3 regions of the Dactylosporangium sp. NPDC000244 genome follow, and region 1 is predicted to be linked to each of the others. Evidence: riboswitches for the same ligand, from Rfam matches in the RefSeq annotation. Region 1 holds a riboswitch; each other region holds the start of a gene.
What was found. Region 1 has a riboswitch for cyclic di-AMP ahead of ABT369_RS28640 (C40 family peptidase). Riboswitches for the same ligand answer to the same signal wherever they lie in the genome.
Positions count from the first base shown of each region.

Region 2: it holds a riboswitch for cyclic di-AMP, as region 1 does, so the genes downstream of both, ABT369_RS39810 (NlpC/P60 family protein) here and ABT369_RS28640 (C40 family peptidase) in region 1, are expected to answer to the same signal.
Region 3: it holds a riboswitch for cyclic di-AMP, as region 1 does, so the genes downstream of both, ABT369_RS40540 (hypothetical protein) here and ABT369_RS28640 (C40 family peptidase) in region 1, are expected to answer to the same signal.

Region 1 covers NZ_JBEPEH010000021.1:38,871-42,203, reverse strand. The annotation lists gene ABT369_RS28650 (alpha/beta fold hydrolase) at 1-657, opposite strand, end outside; gene ABT369_RS28645 (hypothetical protein) at 947-1,453, shown strand; cyclic di-AMP (ydaO/yuaA leader) riboswitch at 1,908-2,052, shown strand; gene ABT369_RS28640 (C40 family peptidase) at 2,060-3,058, shown strand; gene ABT369_RS28635 (HEAT repeat domain-containing protein) at 3,110-3,333, shown strand, end outside.
Region 2 covers NZ_JBEPEH010000033.1:138,761-142,093, reverse strand. The annotation lists gene ABT369_RS39815 (methyltransferase domain-containing protein) at 132-911, opposite strand; gene ABT369_RS39810 (NlpC/P60 family protein) at 972-1,892, opposite strand; cyclic di-AMP (ydaO/yuaA leader) riboswitch at 1,933-2,094, opposite strand; gene ABT369_RS39805 (ABC transporter ATP-binding protein) at 2,395-3,129, shown strand; gene ABT369_RS39800 (ABC transporter ATP-binding protein) at 3,212-3,333, shown strand, end outside.
Region 3 covers NZ_JBEPEH010000035.1:17,545-20,877, forward strand. The annotation lists gene ABT369_RS40535 (hypothetical protein) at 1-561, shown strand, start outside; gene ABT369_RS40540 (hypothetical protein) at 567-1,211, opposite strand; cyclic di-AMP (ydaO/yuaA leader) riboswitch at 1,454-1,593, opposite strand; gene ABT369_RS40545 (diguanylate cyclase domain-containing protein) at 1,668-3,212, opposite strand; gene ABT369_RS40550 (FAD-dependent monooxygenase) at 3,293-3,333, opposite strand, start outside.

The DNA.
Region 1 (3,333 bases):
GATGACGTCCTCGGAGCACTGCAGGATCAGCGTCGGCACGCTCACCTTGCCCAGATCCGCGCGGTTGTCCGAGCGGAAGGTCACCTCGGCGAACTGTCGCGCGATCGCCGGATCGGTGCGGCAGAAGCTGTTGCTCAGCTCCTCGCCGAGCTCCGGCCGGTCGGCGTTGCCCATGATGACCGGGGCCATCGCCGCGGACCAGCCGAGATAGTTGCTGTCGAGGCTGTCCAGCAGCTCGTCGATCTCGCCGGCGCTGAAGCCCCCGTAGTAGTCGTGGTCGTCGATGTACCGAGGGGAAGGCCCGACGAGCACGAGCTTGGCGAACCGGTCCGGCTCGGCGTTCGCCGCGAGCAGCCCGATCATCGCGGCGACGGAGTGCCCGACGAACACGACCCCGCGCAGGTCGAGCTCGCGGAGAATCTCGAGGAGGTCATCGGCGTAAGCACCGAGCGACGCATACCGCTGGGCGTCGTAGGCGCCGAGGTCGGAGTTCCCGGCACCGACGTGATCGAACAGCACGACGCGATGATCGTCGGCGAACCGCGGCGCGACGAACCGCCACATGTTCTGATCGCAGCCGAAGCCGTGCGCGAAGACGATGGCCGGGGCGTCCTCGGGGCCAAGCAGCCTGATGTTGTTACGCTGCACTGCGCTCACGGCCCGTGACGTTACTCGTGCCCGGCGTGTGCGAACAAGGGCCTAAATGGCCTCATGGCCGCAGGCGGGCCGGCCGAATCCGGCCTTCCTGTGCGCATTTCGGCTGCTCGCGCCCACCGGCCGATCCGCTGCGGGGCAATCCGGGTACACCCGTTCGCCTGAATGCCGGCTCCGCTGTCTACACAGGACACGCCGGTCGCCGGGCACGGGCAGTGTCCACTTCGGAGCGTCGCCGGCCGGCGCGAGGACGGTGGCAACGCGGTCGCGCGGCCGTGGCATCATGCGCGGCATGGAGATTCTTCCGGGCGAGGGCGTGGCCCTGGTGAAGGTCGGCGAGCATCGCGACGTGGTCGAGAGCCGGATCGGGCCGCCCGTCCATCCGGGCCGGAGCAGCCGGGCCGTGTACGAGACGAGCCCGATGCTCGTGCTGACCTACACCGGCGACGAGACGGTCGAGCTCGTCGAGCTCGCCGATGGCGACGGCGACGGCGGCGAGGAGGTGTTCTTCGACGGCGTGCAGCTGACGTCCCGGTTCATGGACGACGTGGTCGCGGACCTGGAGGCGAAGGGCTACGAGTACGAGGAGACGGACATCGGCTACCGGTTCGAGCCGGGCTTCGCCGTCTTCTCGATGGGGTCGCGCTGGGCGCGCGATCTGGACCCGGACGCGGCCGAGGACGACCCGCGCCGGGTGGTCGAGGGGGTGTCCGTCGCGCCCTACGAGTACTTCGCCGAGCCGGCCGAGGAGGAGATCGAGGCGTACATCAGCAGCCGCCAGTCCGGAGGGAACCGCTGACCGGCGACGACGTCGCGCCGTCCTCACCATGTGCGACGGCGCCCTCGTCGTCGAACGCCCGCGGCTGCGCGCCGCGGACGTGGCCGGCCTGCCCGCCGGGCTCGGGCCGCTGCAACGCCTGCGGCTCGCCGCCGTGCCGTCACGCAGCGGCGACCGTAACCATCCGGACCGCCTCGACTGGACCGCCTCGACCGGACCACCGCGGCTCATGCATAGCTCGACTCCGCACGGCGCCCTCGGACCGAAGGGGACCCGGCCGGGCCGCCGAGGCGATCGGGAGCAATCGGGCGATAATGGATTCCATCGGCGCAACGTGATCTTTGAATCCACGTTAAGTGTTGCTTAGGGCGGTTCCGCCACCGAGACCTCGCCGATACGTTTGGTGCGGCCTGCCAGGTCACAGCCGCTCACCGAGGGCGGCCCGGGCAGGCTCCGTCGAGTCGTACGACGGCCCTGGCAACAGGCGCCGGCGCATGAGCCGGGGACCCACCCGGGGCTAGCCCCAGGGGTGAATCCGCGACCGTCACGGTCGTGGTAGGGCGAACCTTCTTCTCGCCCGAACCCGTCAGCTAACCCGGTAGGCGGATGCGAAGAAGGACACTTGCCGTGTTCATCCGACGGACGGCGCTGCGCTCGTTACTCATCGGAGTGGCGGTCGCGGCGATGGTCGCGCCGGCGTGTGCCGCACATGCCGACCCGACGCACGACGAGCTCCAGGCCCAGATCGACAAGGGCAATGCGGAGCTCGAGCACATCGTCGAGGACTACAACAAGATCAACGGCGACCTCGAGGCCACCCAGGCCTCGATCAAACAGCGCGAGACCGACCTCCAGCCGCTCGAGGCGAGCATGGACGCCGCCCGCGCCACCGCCGACCAGATCGCCGTCAACGCCTACAAGTCCGGCGGCAACCTGAGCTCCTGGTCACTGATGCTGGGCGCCACGTCGTCGGACGGCTTCTTCGACCGCGTCGGCACGCTGCAGCAGATCTCCCGCAACCAGCAGGCCGATCTCGCCAAGTACGCCTCGGCCAAGGCCGGCGTCGACGCCGAGAAGCAGCGCCTCAACGAGACCCTCGCGGCCCAGAGCCGGCAGAAGGCCGACCTCGAGGCGCGGCGCAAGCAGATCGAGGGCAACATCGCCAAGCTCGACGAGATGCAGCGCAAGGCCGACGCGGCCGCGGCCGCCGCGGCGGCGAAGGCGAAGACCCCGGTGAAGACGGCCAACCCGACCACGAACCCGGGACCGCCGCCGGCCGTCTCCGGCTCGGCGGGCAAGGCGGTCAACTACGCGTGGGCCCAGCTCGGCAAGAAGTACGTCTTCGGCGCCGCCGGCCCGGACACGTTCGACTGCTCGGGCCTGACCATGATGGCGTGGAAGGCGGCGGGCGTCACGCTGCCGCACAACGCCGCGCAGCAGTGGGGCAAGGTCAAGCACATCTCGCGGAGCCAGCTCGCCCCCGGTGACCTGGTGTTCTACAACGGCCTCGGGCACGTGGGCATCTACATCGGCAACAACCAGATCATCCACGCCCCCAACAGCCGCACCGTCGTGAAGGTCGCCCCGATCGACATCGACTCGCTCTACGGCTACGGCCGCGTGTAACCCCACAGGCGGGACCCGAGCCCGGCCGGGCACGTCGTAAGATCGCCGCCCATGGGCGACGTCGACGTGTTCGCCGGGCTCGATGCCGTCGCGTGGAAGCGGCTGCGGCACGCCTACGGCTCCGCCGCGGGCGTCCCCGCGATCCTGCGCGATCTCGTCGACCCTGACCCGGCCGTGCGCGAGGTGGCGCTCGACCAGTTCTACGGGGTCGTGCACCACCAGGGCGACGTCTACCGCTGCACCCTCGAGACGCTGCCGTTCCTCACCCGGATCGC
Region 2 (3,333 bases), on a different contig from region 1:
GAGCCGCGAAACGAGGACCGCGGGCCGGGAGACGGGGCCGCGGGCCGGGAGACGGGGCCGCGGGCCGGGAGACGGGGCCGGGAAAACGGGAGCCGCGAGCCGGGAGCCGGGAGCCGGGAGCCGCGAAGGTTTCAGGCCCGCTGTGCGACGACGAAGAGGCGAGGGAACGGCAGGATCGTGCCGAAGGGCTCGCGCGGGTACAACTGCCGCATCTGCTCCTTGACCTCCGCCGTGAACTCCTCGAGGTCGTCCCCGGAGAGGGCGTCGAGGTAGGGCCGCAGGCCGGTGCCCTTGAACCACTCGAAGACCGGGTCGTCGCCGGGCAGCACGTGGTAGTAGGTCGTCTCCCACGCGTCCACGGTGAGGCCGGCCGCGGAAAGGAGCCGCACGTAGTCGGCCGCGCTCAGCACCGGCGACGCCGAGCGCGGACCCGTGGTGCCCGATGCGCCCGCCAGCAGCGGTGCCCAGCGCTCCCGTGCCGCCACCGCGGCCATGCCCGGGTCGAAGGAGAGCGGCACCTGGAAGGCGAGCGTGCCGCCGTCGTCGAGCGCCGCCGCCCACAGCGGCAGCAGCGTCCCGTGGTCGCCGACCCACTGCAGCGAGGCGTTGGCCACGATGACGTCGAGGGAGCCGCGCTGGGGCCGCCACTCGCCCGCGTCGGCGAGCTGGAAGGTCAGCTGGGCGGTCTGGTGCTCCGCGGCCGCCGCGATCATCGCCGGCGAGGAGTCGAGGCCCAGGATCGCCGCGTCCGGCCAGCGGGACGCGAGGGTGGCGGTCATCGTGCCGGGGCCGCAGCCGAGGTCGACGACGGCGACCGCGGACGTGGTGGGGATGCGCGCCACGAGCTCGCGGAAGGGGCGGGCGCGCTCGTCGGCGAAGCGCTCGTACTGCTGCGGGTCCCAGGTCGCCATGCCCCAATGATGAAGGGCCGCCCTTCGGTGAGAAGAGCGGCCCTTCGAACAAGCGACGAACTAGACCTTCGGCCGCCCGTACCCGTAGATGCTGTCGACGCCGATCGGCGCCTCCTTCACCACGTCGCCGGTGTGCGGGGCGTGCACGATGGTGCCGGGCTTGACGTAGATGCCGACGTGGCCGAGCCCGTTGTAGAAGACGAGGTCGCCGGGCAGCAGCTGGGAGCTGCTGATGTGGGCCACCTTGCTCCACTGGCTGGCCGCGTTGTGCGGCAGGCTCACGCCCGCGGCGCCCCACGCGCCCATGGTCAGGCCGGAGCAGTCCCAGCTGTTCGGACCGGCGGCGCCCCACTTGTAGGGCTCGCCGAGCTGGGCGTAGGCGAAGTTGACGACCTTCTGCCGGGTCGCGTCGTCGACGACGGGCGCCTTGGCGTTGGTCGTGCCGGGCGAGCTCACCTTGGTGCTGCCGGCGTTCTTGGCCTTCTTCTGCAGGTCCTCGAGCTTCTTGACGTCGCCCTCGATCTGCTTGCGCTGGTTTTCGAGATCGGCCTTCTGCGTGTTCTGCGCCGCGATCGTCTCGTCCAGCTTGGCCTTGTCGTTCTTGTAGTCCTCGATGCTCTTCTGCTGCTGGTGCGTGATCTGCTGCAGCATCGAGAGCTGGTCCATCAGCGAGCCCGACGTCGTCGCGTTGAGCACGATGTTGAGGTTGCGCATGTTGCCGTTGGTCTTGAACGCGGCGATCGCGATCTCCTGGACGGCGCCGTTGGTCGCCGCCACGCTGTCCTCGAGCGTCTTCGCCTTGCTCTGGGAGTCGGCCAGGTCGATGTTGATTTTGTTCCAGGCCTCGACCGTGGCCTCGAGGTCCTTGTTCGACTTGTCGAGCTGAGCCTCGATGTCGGCGAGCGACGGATCCGCGTGCGCGACCGTCGCGGGTGCGAGCACGGTGAGTGAGACGAACCCGATCAGCAGAGTCCGCAGCACCGACCGGCGGGCACGATGTCCAGTGGACAAGGAAAGACCCTTCTGCACCGACACCGCCTACCGGGTTAGCTGACGGGTTCGGGCGGGAAGAGATAGCGCCCTACCGCAGCATTGCGGATTCACCCCGAAGAACACGGGTCCCCGGTTCGCCGCGCGCGCCCGGGGGCGGGTGCGCGCGATGTCGATTCGGCGGCGCTTGCCCGGCGCCGTCCGGGTTGGACGGCGGACTGCCGAGCAGGCCAGAGCCTAACTTAACGTGATCATCTCGCAGGCGAAAGGCGTGCGTCCCGCTCGATATCTATTACCCCAAAAGTCCGTATTACCGCCGGTTGGCCGCCCGTGCCAGACCGTGACATTGGTGCCGGACGGTTACAGATTCGGGGCTTGATTCCTACGCGGAAGCGGGTTAAATACTCCTAACTTCTTACACCGCCGGTGCAAATAGTTCGGGGGTCCGCACGTGCTACGGGTCCAGAACCTCGAGGTCGTCTACGACGATGTGATGCTGGTGTTGCGGGGCGTGAGCCTCGCCGTCCCGGAGGGCCGGATCGTCGCCCTCCTCGGCGCGAACGGCGCCGGCAAGACCACGCTGCTGCGGGCGCTCTCCGGCCTGCTGGGCGTGCACGACGGGGCCGTGACGCGCGGCTCCGTCACCCTGGGCGACGCTCCCGTCCACCGTCTGCGCCCCGCCGCGGTCGTGCGGCGCGGGATCAGTCAGGTGATGGAGGGCCGGCGCACCTTCGCCGAGCTCACCGTGGAGGAGAACCTGCGGCTGGGCGCCCACACCCGCCGCCGCGGCGCGGCCGAGGCGATGGAGCGCATGTACGGGCTCTTCCCGGTGCTCAAGCAGCGGCGCGCGGCGGTGGCCGGCTACCTCTCCGGCGGTGAGCAGCAGATGCTCGCGATGGGCCGGGCGCTCATGTCCGACCCGAAGTACCTGCTGCTGGACGAGCCGAGCCTGGGCCTGGCCCCGCGCATGGTCGAGCAGGTGCGGGACCTGATCGTGGAGATCAACCGGGCCGGCACCGCCGTGCTGCTGGTCGAGCAGAACGCGACCATGGCGCTCTCCGTCGCCGAGCACGGATACGTGCTGGAGAACGGCAAGGTCGTGCTCGACAAGCCCGCCGCCGAGCTGCTCGCCGACGACGACATCCGCGAGTTCTACCTGGGATCGCACGCCGCCCACTCGTTCCGCGAGGTCAAGCACTACAAGCGCCGGAAGCGGTGGCTGTCGTGAGCGGTCCGGAGCGGAGCGGAGGGGCCGCTCACCATGGGCGCAGCGTTCTCGCGGCGGCACCGGAGCTTGCGGAGGTGACGTCGTGAGTGATGTGCTGACCTTCCAGGACGTGCAGCTGAGCTTCGCGGGCGTCAAGGCGATCAACGGGGTCGACTTCAGCGTCGGCGCCGACGAGCTCTTCGCGGTGATCGGCCCCAACGGCGC
Region 3 (3,333 bases), on a different contig from region 1:
GAGCGGTACGCCGACCAGCCCGCGACCACCGACTTCACGATCTCGCTCTACGCGCCCGGGTTCGTGCCGCGCTTCCTCGACCCGGCCACGAAGGCGGACGAGCCGGCGATGCTCCTCGAACCCGCGGACTCCCTCGGCGGGCGTCCGGCGCAGTGGTACAGCGAACAGGCCCACCCCCAGCGCAGCGGGCTGCTGTGGCAGTGGGCGCCGGACGCGTACGCCAGCGTGGAGGGGATCACGCCCGGCTCGGCGGCGCAGGACCGGGCCGTGTGGCGCCACGTCGCCGAACAGCTCGTCACGAACGCGCGCCGGCCGGTGCCCGTGCCGGGATACGTCACGGACACGCCGGCCGGCATGGCGCTGATCGGCATGGACCGGGTCTTCGACCGCACCCGGCAGCGGTGGGCCACGGTGCTGGTCCTCAACCGCTACGCGTACGTGCCGCCGCCCGAGGGCCGGCCCCGGCCCGGCATCGAGGTCACGTTGACGCCGGGCGGAACCGCCGGCACGGTACACCTGGCCGACCACGAGGACGAGTGGACCATCGATCCCGTTCGCTGAGCGGCTCAGGCGATCGCGGCGACGACCTCCGCGGCCCGGCCGGCGTGCTTCTGGTACGCCCCCGGGTACGCGGAGCGCTGCACCGCCTGGGCCGCGGCCGTGACGCTCATGCTCTGCCAGCCCGACACCCGGGCGAGCGCCGAGTAGAACAGCGCGGCCGAGTGCGCCGGGTTCATGAGCTCGGGCACGCTGCCCCAGCCCTGGCTCGCGCGCTGCTGGAACAGCCCGACCGAGTCGTGGTCGGTCGAGACGGCGTCGTGCGGCAGCTTCATCGAGGACGGGACGGCCGGGCTGGCGACGTTGTAGAGGTCGCTCTCCTGCATCGCGGTGGCGACCGCCACGACGAGCCCCTTCTCGGGCACGCCCTGGGCGCGGCCCTGCCGGACGATCGCGGCCGCGTTGTTCATCTGGGTCTGGTTCAGCCCGGCGACCGGCCGCGGCAGGGCGGGCGGGGGCGGGGGGACGGGGGCGGGCGCGTCGGAGAGTGCGGCCTGCCCGTCGAGCGAGGACAGCACGAGCGAGGTGTCCTCGGTGTACAGCGGCGCGGGTGCGGCGGGCGCGGCGACCGGCGGGCGTGGCGCGCCGGCGGAGGCGGAGTGGCCGGCCGAGCCGGACGCGAGCAGGGTGGCGGACAGGACGACGGCGGACACGGCCACGGGCTTGACGGCCAGCAGTGATCGGCGGTGGCGCGGCTGGAATTGGCGCGGTAAAGGTTTCAGCAAGATCATTCCTCAGACGGATGCGGGCGCACGCCATCGGCACGATCCCGTGGTGCGAAAGGGATCGCGCGGCGGCGAGGCGAACGGTCAGCGGGTGGACACGGGCCAGGTCAGGTCCTGGCGATCACCCGTCCGAGGGAAAGACGACACAGGGCGTCGACGAGCACGAGAAGTTCTCCTTCCGGTGCCGCCTACCGGGTTAGCTGACGGGTTCGGACGGGAGGATTCGCCCTACCGTGACTCGGTCACGGATACACCCCAAGGACTGCGATGGGTCCCCGGCTCGCGACACCGAAGTGAGCGTCGCGACTCGACGGCGCCTGCCCGGTGGCCCCGCATTTTCGGGGCGCGTCGCCCGTGGCAGACCACCCGACAGTAACGGGGACTTCAGGACTCGGCCAGCCACAGCAACGGGATCCCACCCGGCGCACCGGAACGCTCACCGTGCGCTGTCACACGATCGGTCATCCCGCGCCCGTGCCGAGCGCCCTTGACCTGGTACATCGCCCGATCCGCCAGGCGCAGGGCGGCCCCGGCATCGAGCACCGTGTCATCGATCACGGCCGCCCCGACGCTGACCCGCACCCGCAGCACGTGCCCGTCGTGCACCACCGGCGCCGAGACGGCCCGCTCGACCCGGTCGACGAGCGCGGCCAGGCCGGCCGCGTCGGTGCCGGGCAGGTCGGTGGCGAGCACCACGAACTCGTCGCCGCCGAGGCGGGCCACGGTGTCGCCGGGCCGGACGAGCGCGCACAGCCGCTGGGCCACGGCGACGAGCACCGCGTCCCCGGCGTCGTGACCGAGCGTGTCGTTGACCGTCTTGAAGTCGTCGAGGTCGCAGAAGAGCAGCGCCCCGACACCGTGCCCGGACCGGGCCCGGCGGACCGCGGCGGCGAGCGGCGCGGCCAGCGCGTCGCGGTTGGCCAGGCCCGTGAGCGGGTCCCGGGACGCCCGGCGTACCAGGTCGGCCTCGGCCGCCTTGCGCTCGGTGATGTCCTGGACCTGCAGGATGCCGAAGGCGGGCGGACCGGCCACGATGGACAGCGTCGTGGCGACCCAGATCACCGTGCCGTCGCCGCGCACGCAGCGGATCTCGTAGTCGCGCACCTGGGTGCCCTTGCCCGTGGTCGCGACGGCGAAGGCGAGCCGGGCCAGGTCGAGGTCGTCCGGGTGCATGAGGTCGGCGATGCGCAGCTCGAGCAGCTCCGCCTCGGTGCGGCCGAGCAGCTCGCACAGGGCGGGGTTGACGCGGGTCATCCGGGCCTGGGTGGCGCCGTCGAGGCCGAGCATGCACATGCCCGTACCAGCGCCCGTGAAGGCCAGCCGGAAGGCCTCCTCACTGGCGGCGAGGTGACGGCGCTCCCGCTGCAGGGCCTCGACCAGATTGGCGTTGTTGATCGCGATGCCGGCCTGCGCGGCGAGCATCTCCAGCAGCTCGCGCTGCGGCGGCCCGGGCCGTCGGCCGTCGGTGGGCAGGTCGACGCCGAGGATGCCGACCAGCTCGCCGTCGGGCGCCCGCAGCGGGGCGAACAGGGCGTCGAGCGGGTGCCAGCGCTCCTCCTCGGGCACGTCCTCGAAGCCGGGCGCGGCGTCGGGCACCCAGGAGTGGATGTGATCGCTGTGCCGCTCGTGCGGGAGGTACCGCAGCTGCCCCCACGCCTCCGTGCGCCCGAGGTACTCGTCGAGCTCCGCCGCCGGGTACCGCGTCCCGAGCAGCGTCGCGCGCGCCTCCTCCGAGCCGGCCAGCGCGATCGCCTCGTACTCGCCCTCCGGGTGCAGGTAGTTGACCACGGCGACGGCGAACCCGGTCCCGTCGACGACGGCGTCCACGATGAGCTGCAGGGTCTCGGCCAGCGTGGTGCCGGTGTTGATGCGGCCCGTGATGCGGTACACCGAGCGGATCGCGTCCATCGCCGCGTCTCGATCACGCATCGCTCGCCTACCCGCATCCGGCCGACCTTGCATCCTTACATCGACGCATCAAACCGGATCTGAAGTAAACCCTTTCGGCGTCACGAGATTGCCGCGGGCAGTCGCAGAGCCCCCGCGGCGC